DNA from 3 places in the Candidatus Nitronereus thalassa genome. Region 3 is predicted to be linked to each of the others. Evidence: riboswitches for the same ligand, from Rfam matches in the RefSeq annotation. Region 3 holds a riboswitch; each other region holds the start of a gene.

Region 1 (4,200 bases), 1.7 Mb from region 3:
CCAAAACTCTTCCTGACCAAGCAATCCCCACTCGGGAAGAAAACTCGTCCAAAGATTTCATTCGCATCCTTCTAGTCGAGGACGATGAGGATGATTATATTTTGACACGCGACGCATTGGCAGAGATCTCCTCCCCCCTCTGTTCACTTGATTGGGCGCCCACCTTTGAAACCGGTCTGGACCTCGTCAATCAAGACCGCCATGACCTCTATCTCTTTGACTACCGGCTCGGAGTTCGTACCGGACTCGAGTTGCTTCGCCAAGGCATTGCCCAGGGATGCGACAGCCCCATCATTCTCCTGACCGGTTCGGGAGGGGAATTAGTTGCAGCCGAAGCACTACGATTAGGGGCGGCGGATTATATGACCAAGAATTTGATGACGACCAAAAGTCTGCATAGGGCCATCACCAACGCCTTGGAAAAATCCCAACTCCGCCAAACGCTTGCCGACCATCAACACCGTTTAGAACACAGCAATCAAGTGCTCACCAAACAAAATCAAGAAATACAGCGTTTTTATCACACGCTGGCACATGAACTAAAAACCCCTCTCACCGCTGCCAGAGAGTTTACGGCAATCATGCTCGATGAATTGGCAGGTCCACTCACCCCAGAGCAACGGGAATACCTTCAGATCTCCCAAGAATGTCTGGGGCAGATCACCAACCAAGTCAATGATTTATTGGATATCACTCGGCTCGATACAGGCAAACTAAGCATCAACTGCCAACAGGAAGATATGGGTTTGTTATTGTCGCATGCCGTAACGGCCATGAATACCTCAGCCCAACACAAGTCCGTCGCCATTGCGTTATCGGTCCAACCGAACCCACTTATTGCCTGGATTGACCATTTCCGCATGACTCAGGTGATAACCAATCTACTGAACAATGCCATTAAATTTACCCCTCCCGGAGGAACCATCACGCTCAGTGCTTGTGAAGATCCTGACAAGCCGGAAAATCTTCGCATTTCCGTCCAGGACTCGGGGTGCGGAATCGCGCCGGAACATCTTGACCATATTTTCGACCGTTTGTATCAGGTAGAAGAAGGACATGCGCGAAAAGAGGGAGGCCTCGGATTGGGACTAACCATTTCCCGCGAGATCGTCATCCTCCATGGAGGCCAGATTAACGTTCAAAGCCAAATGGGTCATGGAACCAAATTTACCCTGACCCTGCCAAAGAACCGCACCAACCCCATCAGCCATAGACTCAACCAAGGAGTGTCCCGTGAAGTCCAAAATACTGCTTGTTGAAGACGATGAAAAAATTATTAAAGCCTTAACCATTAGGCTCAAAAGCCAGGGGTACGATGTGGTCGTAGCCTTTGATGCCGTCATGGCCACGGCCCAGGCGATGCAACATCATCCGGACATTATTTTGTTGGATATTTCCATGCCTGGGGGAACGGGATTTACCGTAGCCGAACGGCTAAAAGACTCCTCACTCACCACTGACATTCCCGTCATCTTCTTAACGGCCAGTAAAGAACCCGGCCTCCGAGAACGTGCCAAGGAACTTGGGGCTTTGGGCTATCTAGAGAAACCCTTTGAGGCACAAGACCTTCTCACCCTCATCCAAAAGGGCCTCGCAGGCCAAGCCGCCCGGTCATAATTAACAAGGCGGCCACCAGTCTACTTTCCAACACACCCTACTCCATTCCATTGCCACGGGTATGCAAGTGTCTCAAAACTTCGTGCCACTAGATCAATCCGCGGTTCTTTCACTCATCCATAGGCAACTACCCTTTTGAAGCCTCAAGTGTAATCTTTAGGATTCTATCCACGAAAAAAACCTATCAGCGTCCGGTTTCAGGTTAAGTTTCTATCGAGGACACCGATACATCCTTCTACAAGGTGACAAAGGCAAACCACCCGAGAGGATGGGACGCAAAGCCAAGGGACCTGATAAGGGAAACTCGTTTCCCAGGGTACGCCCGGCTACCACGATGACCGCTGTTGGCATTGTTGCGCCCATTCCTTTTACAGGATGGGCGTTTTTTTTGGTCGTGTGCTGCTATAAGGAGATGCCACCATGCCGTCGCTACAACTTCTGGAACCGGTATTAATTGCTGATGACGATACTGATGATTGCCTCATCGCCATGGAAGCTTGGGAAGAAACAGGGCATGGCAATGAGCTTCGGTTTGTGCAAGACGGGAACGAATTAATCGATTATTTGTATCAACAAAATCGTTATTCCTCTCCCGAGACCGCTCCCCGCCCAGGACTTATCTTACTAGATTTGTCCATGCCCAAAAAAAGCGGCTTGGAATCTCTCGCGGACATCAAAGCCGATCCGACCCTTCAAGATATTCCTGTTATTGTTCTCAGTACTTCTAAAACACCCAAAGAAGCTTCAGAAGCTTATGCTTTAGGAGCTTATGGCTTTGTCACGAAGCCTTCCACTTTTCATGAATATCTTCGGGTGATGCGGGATGTGCGGCAAGCTTGGTCTGCCTTAAAAAATCAACGGACCCTTATTTCCGCGAATCACTAGGGAGAACCAGTATGAAAATGTCACATTTAGCAACGATGTCCATAGAGAATCCTTCCAGAACGATTCTGATGGCCGATGACGACCCAGACGATTGTTTACTCACTCAGGATGCCTGGGAAGAATATGGATGTCCTCATGCCCTAAAGTTTGTTCGAGATGGCGAAGAACTTCTCGACTATCTCCATCGTCGTGGAAAGTTTTCTGATACTGAAGATTTTCCCCTTCCAGGTATGATTTTGCTTGACTTGAACATGCCGAGAAAAAATGGCCATCAGGCCTTAAAGGAAATCCGGGATCATGAAATCTTTCGCCATATTCCAGTAGTAGTCATGACCACCTCGATTGATGAAGAAGATACCTGTCGAACCTATGCCTTGGGAGCCAATGCCTGCATGACTAAACCACGTTCGGCCCAAGAATTTCATACCATCGTGGGTGCCCTAAGCCAATATTGGACCAACATGGTAGAACTTCCCTATGGCAGCGATAAACCTGCCTGGGACTCTTTGTCTCACTAGTAAGGAGCCACAGATTGATCCATTCAGACACCTCTCTAGCCAGCACTAGGGAAGAAGAAGCAGTCCCCTCCCCGCTTGCCGCCTTTCCACCGGATTCCACCAAAAGTGGTCCCGTGTCAATTGCTCAGGGGAACCACCAAAGCCGAATCATTCTGATGGTAGATGATGACTCAGATGATTGCTTACTCGCCCAGGAGGCTTGGGAAGAAATTCAATCCGGGAATGAACTGAGGTTTATCCATGATGGCCAAGCTGTCTTAAATTATCTGTACCATTATGGAGAATTTGCTCACGCTCAATCCGCCCCTCGTCCGGGCATTATTTTATTGGACCTCAATATGCCGAAAAAAAATGGGCATGAAGTCCTTGGGATTCTGAAAAAGGATCAAGACCTCTACACCATCCCCATTGTCGTGTTCACTACCACGAGGAACAGTGAAGAAATTTTTCGCGCCTACCAAGAAGGCGCAAATGCGTTCATGACCAAACCCACGTCATTCGAGGGATATCGAGACACCCTGTTGGCGTTGGATTATTACTGGTTACACCTCGTCCAACTTCCCCAGCCATAAATCATACAACCCTTCCAAAAAATTTCTTTACCCAATAAGTCTTCAAAATCGTATTGTTCAAACCTCTGGTTGTTACTTGTTTTGCTCTATTGTTCAGCCCCATTCTTTATCTTTATGGGCAAAACCCTGTGAAACCTTCATAAATACGAAGGAATATCGCCCATTCGCAAAGCAGAGAGGACTTAAGTACGCAAATGATACACCGATTACTAGAGTAGAGAAACACAAGAGGAAGTGGACAAAGATCGATAGACGGTCATACGCAACTCATGCCAGGCCACAGTATTCACCTGGCTCATTGTTGTCCCTGGCCATCCCCACACCTGGAGCCCCGCATTGATGATGACGAATACCTCACTCATAACACAATCTCCCCTTGAAATATTACTGGTTGAAGATGATGAAGATGATTATCACATCATCAAAAACATACTTTCTCAAGTAGAGGAAACGACATTTCACCTTGATTGGGTTTCGGACTATGACGAGGCAACACACCGCATTCAAACACATGGGTACGCGATATTTCTTTTCGATTACCGCTTGGGCAACCACACGGGCCTTGACCTCGTAAAATATGTTCGAACCATACAATGTTCTACCCCTTG
Region 2 (4,200 bases), 1.3 Mb from region 3:
TCCCGTCGTGTCCAGAGGTTAGGATTCAGTGAAGACCAAGACATTAATCAGTTCCTTACATGCTCGCCAAAGTGGCAGTCGAAGTTTGAGAAGAAACCTCAGCGTTGATTAGGTTATTAAGACCGTGGGGAGCGATCAATGGGGCCAATAGCAAACATAAAGACGGTGTATCGTATCCTCCAAATCGTTCTCGATGTTTCCATGTATCGTGAATGCGTGTTGTGGCATCGGGGGGAGTTTCATTCCAAGCGTTAAGACCCAGAAGGCTCCATCCTACTGCAATCGGCGTTCGAAGGCGTGTGAATTCGGTCTGTAAAAATTCAAGACTTTTAGAAATGTGAATCCTGGAAATTCTCCCAGCCAAAGCCGACAGTGCCGCACCCGTATCTTCGGGTGAGGGTTTGAGCTCTTGTTCAAAAACCATTGTATTTCCATAGTTCCACCCCCCATGGGATAATTGACGATCCAAGATCATACTTGTGGCTTCCTTTAATCTGGGATGATCGGAAAAGCCAACATTATGTAAGGCCGTCATGGCCATGGCTGTAGACTCGACCCATGAGTGGGTATGGCCAATCCAGGGCCATCCCTTTAAAGAGGGGTCATGGCCTAAAGGTGTTTCAGGATTTTTTATCCAATGCTCTCCTGAGGAATTTAGTAGAAATTGGATGGCTTTCTCTCGCGACACATGATGGGATTTCGATGTTTCCCAAGCCAAAATTGAAATTGGGGTTGGCCAAAAAGATTCGGGGTGATCGGGAGAAAGACTTACCCGACCGTCTGGCATTTGAAAGGAGGTTAAGTAATCTCGGGAGCGTTGGAGGACTTGTGCGTCGTGTTTAAAGTGACTAAGGATGATGGTGCCCCAGGCCGTAGCATCCGGACGATCCTCACCTTGAGTAGTGAACAGGAACCCTCCGTTAGGACGGATTCGAGTGCGAAGTTCATTGAGAAGAATTTCCACAGAAACTTTCCAGTGCTGGCGTGCCCTTAAGCCCTAGGACAATTGCTTGTATTTTGGATGTAATAGGATCTCATGCGTTAACCATGTCCTTGCCAAACTATTAATGGAGTCAAAAATGGGGGCAAAGAGTGAGCTCTGGCAATGGAATTTTCGGTTTGAATGTGAAAGGACTTTATTTTTAACTGTCAGGGTATTGTTCTCCTAGGGAATCTCGTACTCCAGGTATTGAAATACGTGAAAGGTTTTTTTCAAAGGGAATGAATACTTAATTAAGTTTGGAGGTCATTTGAGTTAAAGAACGCCATGAATTGATAGAGAATTTACAGCAAGAAAACCGGACAAATACATCATTTTTACCTAGGGTGAATGCTAATCAAGGGAAGGCAAAATCAAGCCGATAGGAGTACAGAAGCGAGTGATGTTGAAGCGATTTTCTTGAGCCTGAAAATTTTAATTAAAGCTCTAAGCCTTATCCTTTTATTTGTCTCTTCAAAGATGGTCTAGGTGGGACGCAAGGTTTTAGAAGGGCAAACCGATAGCAGAATTGGATGCATTAGTACGAAATTAATAGTGAATCGAGAACTCCTTCTCGAAATGGCAAACCTGTCGTGAGGCAGGGACGCAAAGCCACGGGTCAGAAGAATTTCAGCTGACAGCCGGGTTGTCGAAGGAAGGGATGCAGTGCCACCCATAGGGATGGAGTTCTCCTGCTTGCTCTAAGAGGAGATTTCTATGACCACTTGGTATTGGTTGCTGCCTGAAGATAATCCATGTGAATCCCACAATAATCAGTGGAAACACTCCTCTTCTCTAAGCTCCATCATTACATCGAAATATTCTGTTTTGAAGCCATGGGTTCTTGTTAAAGGTTCCCAACGGCATTGTGCGCTACTCTCCCAAAAATATTTAAAAACAGGTCCTTTCCTAGAAGTAAATAAACGTAAATCCAATCTTTCAGATTACGGTTCCTTTGGTTTTGGCTGTGGAGTAAGAAGCACTGGCATCGTTCCTCCGCGGGGCCATAAATCCTTTGCTCAGCCAGCCCCTCGGGAAGTGGAACCCCAGTCTAGTAGCAAGCGAGATTTGTGCTGGCAACGTGAACATCTACTATTGACATCAAAACATCTTCCTAGTCGGGCTCCCCTTCCCGATAAAGGCAAACCTGTCGTGAGGCGGGGGCGCAAAGCCACGGATCAGGTCAGCGATCTGAAAGCCGGGTTGCCGGAGGAGGAATAGGAAAAGGGGATAGCCGAGGCTGGTGGAAATACGGGCCACCCCGTTTCGGCAATATTCTTTATTTATCGTGCCCGTGAGGAGATTCGATATGACGAATTCTGTCATGCAGTTTATTCGGGATGAAGAAGGGGCTACCGCTCTTGAGTACGGATTGTTGGCTGCTCTTATTGCTGCCGCGATTGTGACAGCAGTGACTCAATTAGGTACCACGGTGTCTAATACCTTCAACTCCATTGCCAACGATATGGCGGCTGCTACGGCCAGCTAATCTGCAATGTAAGCTCCTTCGGTTGTTCCCCTCTGAGAACCTATCCGATCTTCGCATCGGATAGGTCTCAAAGGGATTACGCAGGGAAGGCTGGGATAAATAGTGGCCTGTATGGATCTACCAACCAGCACACACGACTATAAAAATTTTTGTTCCTTGCCGCCTTTTCGCATGAGGTGCTCCTCCATCCCCATGGATTGGGACCGAGGAAAAAGTCGACTGGGAATATTGAGGGAACCACTATGAACGTGAAGACAACGCAGATCTCACCCTCTCGTGCAATCAAAAGCCAGCGCGGCAACACAACGACTGAAATGGCGATGATGTTGCTCCCATTTGTCATTTTGATAATGGGGGTCATGGAATTCGGCTGGTATTTTCTTCATCAACATACGCTCCAATATGCCACCCGAGAAGGCATGCGTTTGGCATTAGTTGGGGAAGTTTTAAATGATGAAAATGGAAATCCTCAAACTCGAGATGCTTCTATCAGACAGGTCATCCATGAAAAGGGTGAAATTGGGTTAATGAATATTGACCCAGCTGATGACATTTCTATTTGGAAGGCTGGCGCAAACGATGACGAAGAAGGTGGCTTGACATTTGATGAACTCGCCCCAAATGCCGGTAATCCAGCAGATTACATGAGAATCAAGGTTGACTATCAACATCAATTTTTGACACCGCTTATCGGCCAATTTTTCTCAGAATCAGAAGCAATTACTCTGAGAGCTGAAGCGACTTATCGTAACGAAGATTTCACAGTGGAGGGGGTATAAACGCCATGGCTAATCACATCGTTCGAAATCAAAAAGGAATGGCGGCAGTTGAGTTTTCCGTGTTGGTCAGCATTGCCCTCCTCATTATCTTTGTAATCGTGGACTTTGGCACGCTGATACAGGCTCAAGCGGTTGTGACCAATATTACGAGAGAAGGGGGCAGTTTAGCGTCTCGTGACCTAAAAAATGGTTCAGACCTTTTGGACCTCATGGCGGAATCAAGCGCCCCACTTAATTTTACGCAAAATCCAGAATTGTACAAAATATATCTTGCCAAGGCCGACGCTGGCGAAAATGCCAGTAACCCAGACCCAACATGCACGGTGCAAGAACTTGGATCATTAGATGCGATTGCAGGCAATGGCGTCGATTCTCCTGCAAATAGTCCAACCTGCGATTTGCCGCAAAATTTGTACGATCTTTTAAAGTATGACGATAGCGTGGAAGTACAAGCGGCCCCGATTTCCCAGTTTACTATTGTCAAAGTTTATTATGTACATCAACCTGTCACCCCCTTGGAAGAATTTTTTAATGCTTCAGGGCATACCGTGAATAATTATGATCTCTACGATGAGCTGGGCCAATACGGCCAAGATGGTGAGTCGGATGGGATTTTGATTACGAGCAAGGCGGTGTTTTGATCGCTTTTTTGAAGGCGAAAAAGGGTTGGTAACATTGGTAACAATTGAACGCCAGATTTCCCGGGCAGATAGCTACAGACAAATTTTGTCCGTGATGGGGAGCAGTATATGAAACCAATTAAACATTCTTTAGATTTAGATAACTTAGAAAACAGAGATGTAGTTCGCGGTTCGAAACGCCAAAGTAGCAAGCTTCATGTGTCGAATTCGCGAGGAATTTTTGCCCTTGTCACAGCCTTGTCGGTAGTGAGTTTGTTTGCCTTTGTGGCGTTGGGCATTGAGGTAGGTCGATGGTATGTGGTGAGAGCCGAA
Region 3 (4,200 bases):
CAACCGCATTCCAGCCTCTGCTTGATCGGCCAACAGCACATCGGTTTCCGATCGTCCTTCTCGTAGTTTGTTTGGAATTTTTTCCCGGTCGCCCTTGTCTTCCAAAATCGCACTTTGAAAATCATCCGTCAGCGCAATGACTGACGCGAGACCTGATTTATATCCAAGATCCGCATAGCTCGATGCATCCAATCCACCCATCCATCGCGCGAGCTCGGCATAGGACTTTGCTCGTTGCTTGAGAGAGTAACGCCCAATAATTTCTGCCTCGTCAATGAGTAAAATCCATCCTGAATATCCCGAAGCCACCATCAATCGGGAGGCGAATTTAAATCGTTGCAAGGCCAAATCCGTTTGAGAAATTTTTTCAAATGTGTAGGGATTCGACGCACTACAGGCCTGGAGATACCGCTTGAGTTCGACGACACCAATTGGGTCTCCGGACCAGAAGCGGACAAGACGGTGGCTCAATTCTCGATCATTGGCCATTCGTTCATACAAGAATAATGTGGCGGCAAATCGGCTATCCAACTCGCCACTGGGTCCATGCACCCACTCATAGAAGTCTGCGTATTGGGGACCCTGAAAATTCAGCTCTCCTGCAACTTCAGCCAATGTCCCACCGCGCTTCCCAGGGATCAAGATCGTTTCAATTGAGGCACGGTAGATTTTGACCAGGCTGTACAACGGGGTTTCTTTACTAATCACAATACGGCTACAGGCAAAATTCTTCTCCAATGCCAACTCTTGAAGATATTCCAAGGTATGAGATTTTCCAGTCCCGAATCCCCCATCCAACAAGATACCTTTCGTTGTCGTACCTTCGGTCACGCTTCGCTGGGCGTTCTCAAGCATGCGCCGGAATTGTCCTTCAATTTCAGGTTGAGCGCACCCCAACACTTGGACGGCATCTCGATTGGGCACTCCGGCCCGTAAGGCTTCGATCGCCCGGCGATGCAACATCTCCTCCCCATTAGCGACCGGCGTTCCTTGGGTAAACCCGCTCGCGGCAACCCCGGGAGATGCCGAGTCCTTTGAAATCCTGACCAAGGGTGCAAAGGGGTTTTGCCGACGCTTATCTCGGACATCGTCCCAAATCCGAAGCTTGAGTGCCTCATAACGATTGAGTCCGCGCCGCTCATCTTTCACAAACTCCTCTGGGGCAATCACCACAATCAAGCAACCTTCGAGTTCATCCGTTCCATCAACAAATTGACGCAAAACTTCATAGGCGTCCATGGCCGCCGCTGCCGTATAACTCAAGGCTGCATCAGGTTCTTTTGACCGTTTCACTACCATATACTGACTAATATCTAACGTAAGGATTAACCCACCTTTGCCCACCAATCTCACCCAGTAGACCAGCGAGGCCAGCATATCCCTGGCATTGTGTCGCGCGACTTTTTGGAAAATCAGTGCATCTTTGAGTGCGGAAATCAAACGCAGTTCCCCACAAAGCCATTCTTTCACGGCATTCGCCAAAAACGGGTTTGGGTCACCACTATCAAGTTGGGCCAGACACAGACGGACCATAGCCATTCGAAATTCTTGGCACATGCCCGAATCACGATAAATGGCTTTTTCTAACCAACTCCGGAGCTCACGCCGAAGTAGCATTTCTTCACGATCATTGAGCTCAGCAATGGCTTGAAGGCTAAACGCTGCACGATCATCTGGCACCTGATATCCGTTTTCAACTAACAGCCGGGATAGGAATAAATGCGCTAATCCATCCCAATCAATTTGTTTCGCAATTTTATGAAATAAACGATCCACCATATGAATCTTGGTATATTGCGCATCGGCCTTAGCAAATACGTAGGCATCGTTTTTCGCCATTTTGCTGAATAGCTGCGGCAAGGCACGACGAACCTCTTCCTCGGCGCTCACGACAAATTTTACCGCAGATCCTCCCTGGCGGAGATAACTTTGGAAATACTCTTTCCTCATGACCTCCAACCAATCCAGAGATGACATGTTCATGACGATCCTCTCTTTCCCTTGAAATACGTCCACATGATGTAGGCCAATGCAATCATTAGTTTGCCCCCTTGCGGTATCAGTTGGATCGAGACTCGTTGGGAGGAGAAAAAATCGAAGAGCCCACAAGTGGGCACAGAGGGGCAATGCTATCGAATAGTCGAACGTTGCAACCAGACCAACCCTGAAAGGAAATTTAAGGTTCCCCTTCTCCTCAGGTCTCTTGGCTTTGCGTCCTGCCCTCTCAGGCAGTTTGCCCTTTCGCCTCCTACCTCTATTACTATTACTATCGGAAGCATCAAAATTTCCTTGCACAGAAAGACGAGGTGAGAGGGAACAACAAAAACGAACATCATGTTGGCAGGATGTTTAGTCACCATACGCAACCGTATGGGTCAGAAATCAACTGGTCTGGTCAGGATGGCTGAGAAAGAAGGATGGTTACGCTGCAGACGTAAAGGAGGTGCCGTAATACGTCCGCAGTCGGCCCCCTTGCGCAATGACACTCAAGACTTTGGTGGCGTCTTTGATGCCAGTACTGGCATGGAAATGAAGCAGGTGACCCTTTTTTGTTTGATTCACTCCACTTTTATCGAGAAAGTAGAGATCTCGTGCAAATTCTTGTCGAGTATATTCAAACGTTGGGCGTGGCAACATGGTGAGCAATTCATAAATTTCCATTAACGGAATGACGATGCCTGTTCCGAGCAGATGCTTTCCACGAATCCCGACGGCGATAGAATAGGCAGAATACAAGATGGCCAAAAATTCGTGAGGTTTAAATCGATACGGCCTGGTTTGCAAATCCTTTAAGCGTTTCACCAGTAAGGATGGGCGCAATCGAGTTTCTCGAACGCGGTCAATCGTCACAGCCATCTCTTTAGGGTGAACTCGAACCAACGCCGGATAGGCAAACAACGTTCCCTCATGTTCAATCAAATCCACGCCCATTTGTTCGGCCATGGATAACAAGTCCTGCTGGAAGCCTAATCCGCCCAAATAATCCTCTTCATCAAAATTCCAACTCTGGGTCGTTGAGGCCAGTTCCTGTTGTAATTGCGCGGTGAACTGATTGGCTTCATTGAGAGCATGGCGAAGCTTTTGGAAGTCACCAACACTGGCCGCCGTCCGAATTTTTTTCACCGCAGTCGCCGCCTCAGCAACGGTTCTCACCAGTAGATCTGAATCTTTTTCGATTTTGGCCAAGGTTTGTTCGAGATTTGTTCGCACTTGTTGTTCAATCATCACGCGGTTTCCAAAAAGGCCATGGAGACTGAGGCCCCATATAGGGATTAGACTTCTTTCTCGGCTACCTTGACGTTTCCTAAAGACACGCTAGGATGTAAGAGAGAGGTTTCTGGACATTAGTCCGACTTTCTTTTCATCTTTGCTCTGCCCCCCCAGGCCACTGCTCATGGGCAGGGAATAGTGCACCCGAGATGACGAATTCGAAACGTCCCTTTGCTATTATTACAGGTGCCTCAAGAGGCATCGGCGCGGAATATGCCCGAGGATTGGCTCGCCAAAACCACGACCTCCTTATAGTGGCACGAGATAAAGCACGCTTGCGAGAACTTTCCCAAGAATTGGAAACCGCCCATACTATTCATGCCCATATGTGCGTCTTGGATTTAGCCCAACCCAATTCAGCCCATCAATTGTTTGTAAGGGCCCGGGAATATCGACAAACACCAGACCTGCTGATTAATAACGCAGGTTTTGGACTATACGGGGAATTCGTCTCCCACCCCTTACCCAAAATCCAACAAATGCTCCATCTCCACATTCAATCGGTCGTAGAAAGCATTCGTTTGTTTTTGCCGGGAATGATGGAGCAAGCCTCGGGTACAATTATTAATGTCGCATCGATTGCTGGCATGCTCCCGATTCCCTACTTCGCAGAATATGCCGCCACGAAAGCCTTTCTCATTTCCTTTTCTGAAGCACTGGCGGAAGAGGTCAAATCCAGCGGAGTCACCATTCAGGCTTGCTGCCCCGGTCAAACAGAAACGGACTTTCATGCTTCCGCAGGATTTCGACCTTCAAGTCCTATCCCCATACAAACAGCATCACAAGTCGTTCAAGCTTCTTTGGCTGCCATCGATAAAAAACAAACCGTTGTGACCGTAGGATGGCCAGGCAAGCTTTCCTCTTTTCTGGCCACATGGGTGCCAAGGACAATTCTCACGAAGCAAACCGCCCGACGCACTCGACCACCTT

What was found. Region 3 has a riboswitch for cyclic di-GMP ahead of PPG34_RS07060 (BREX system ATP-binding domain-containing protein). Riboswitches for the same ligand answer to the same signal wherever they lie in the genome.
Region 1: another riboswitch for cyclic di-GMP. It lies ahead of PPG34_RS14870 (response regulator); the one in region 3 lies ahead of PPG34_RS07060 (BREX system ATP-binding domain-containing protein).
Region 2: another riboswitch for cyclic di-GMP. It lies ahead of PPG34_RS01460 (Flp family type IVb pilin); the one in region 3 lies ahead of PPG34_RS07060 (BREX system ATP-binding domain-containing protein).

Annotation. Positions count from the first base shown of each region.
Region 1 is NZ_JAQOUE010000001.1:3,283,968-3,288,167, reverse strand. It holds gene PPG34_RS14880 (ATP-binding response regulator) at 1-1,259, shown strand, start outside; gene PPG34_RS14875 (response regulator) at 1,234-1,617, shown strand; cyclic di-GMP riboswitch class I at 1,858-1,951, shown strand; gene PPG34_RS14870 (response regulator) at 2,038-2,502, shown strand; gene PPG34_RS14865 (response regulator) at 2,514-3,020, shown strand; gene PPG34_RS14860 (response regulator) at 3,035-3,592, shown strand; gene PPG34_RS14855 (hypothetical protein) at 3,802-3,954, opposite strand; gene PPG34_RS14850 (hybrid sensor histidine kinase/response regulator) at 3,932-4,200, shown strand, end outside.
Region 2 is NZ_JAQOUE010000001.1:273,473-277,672, forward strand. It holds gene PPG34_RS01450 (DUF362 domain-containing protein) at 1-44, opposite strand, end outside; gene PPG34_RS01455 (prenyltransferase/squalene oxidase repeat-containing protein) at 56-964, opposite strand; cyclic di-GMP riboswitch class I at 1,551-1,633, shown strand; cyclic di-GMP riboswitch class I at 2,110-2,190, shown strand; gene PPG34_RS01460 (Flp family type IVb pilin) at 2,289-2,468, shown strand; gene PPG34_RS01465 (TadE/TadG family type IV pilus assembly protein) at 2,711-3,247, shown strand; gene PPG34_RS01470 (TadE/TadG family type IV pilus assembly protein) at 3,253-3,888, shown strand; gene PPG34_RS01475 (TadE/TadG family type IV pilus assembly protein) at 3,997-4,200, shown strand, end outside.
Region 3 is NZ_JAQOUE010000001.1:1,570,526-1,574,725, forward strand. It holds gene PPG34_RS07060 (BREX system ATP-binding domain-containing protein) at 1-1,983, opposite strand, end outside; cyclic di-GMP riboswitch class I at 2,146-2,248, opposite strand; gene PPG34_RS07065 (hypothetical protein) at 2,422-3,225, opposite strand; gene PPG34_RS07070 (SDR family NAD(P)-dependent oxidoreductase) at 3,420-4,200, shown strand, end outside.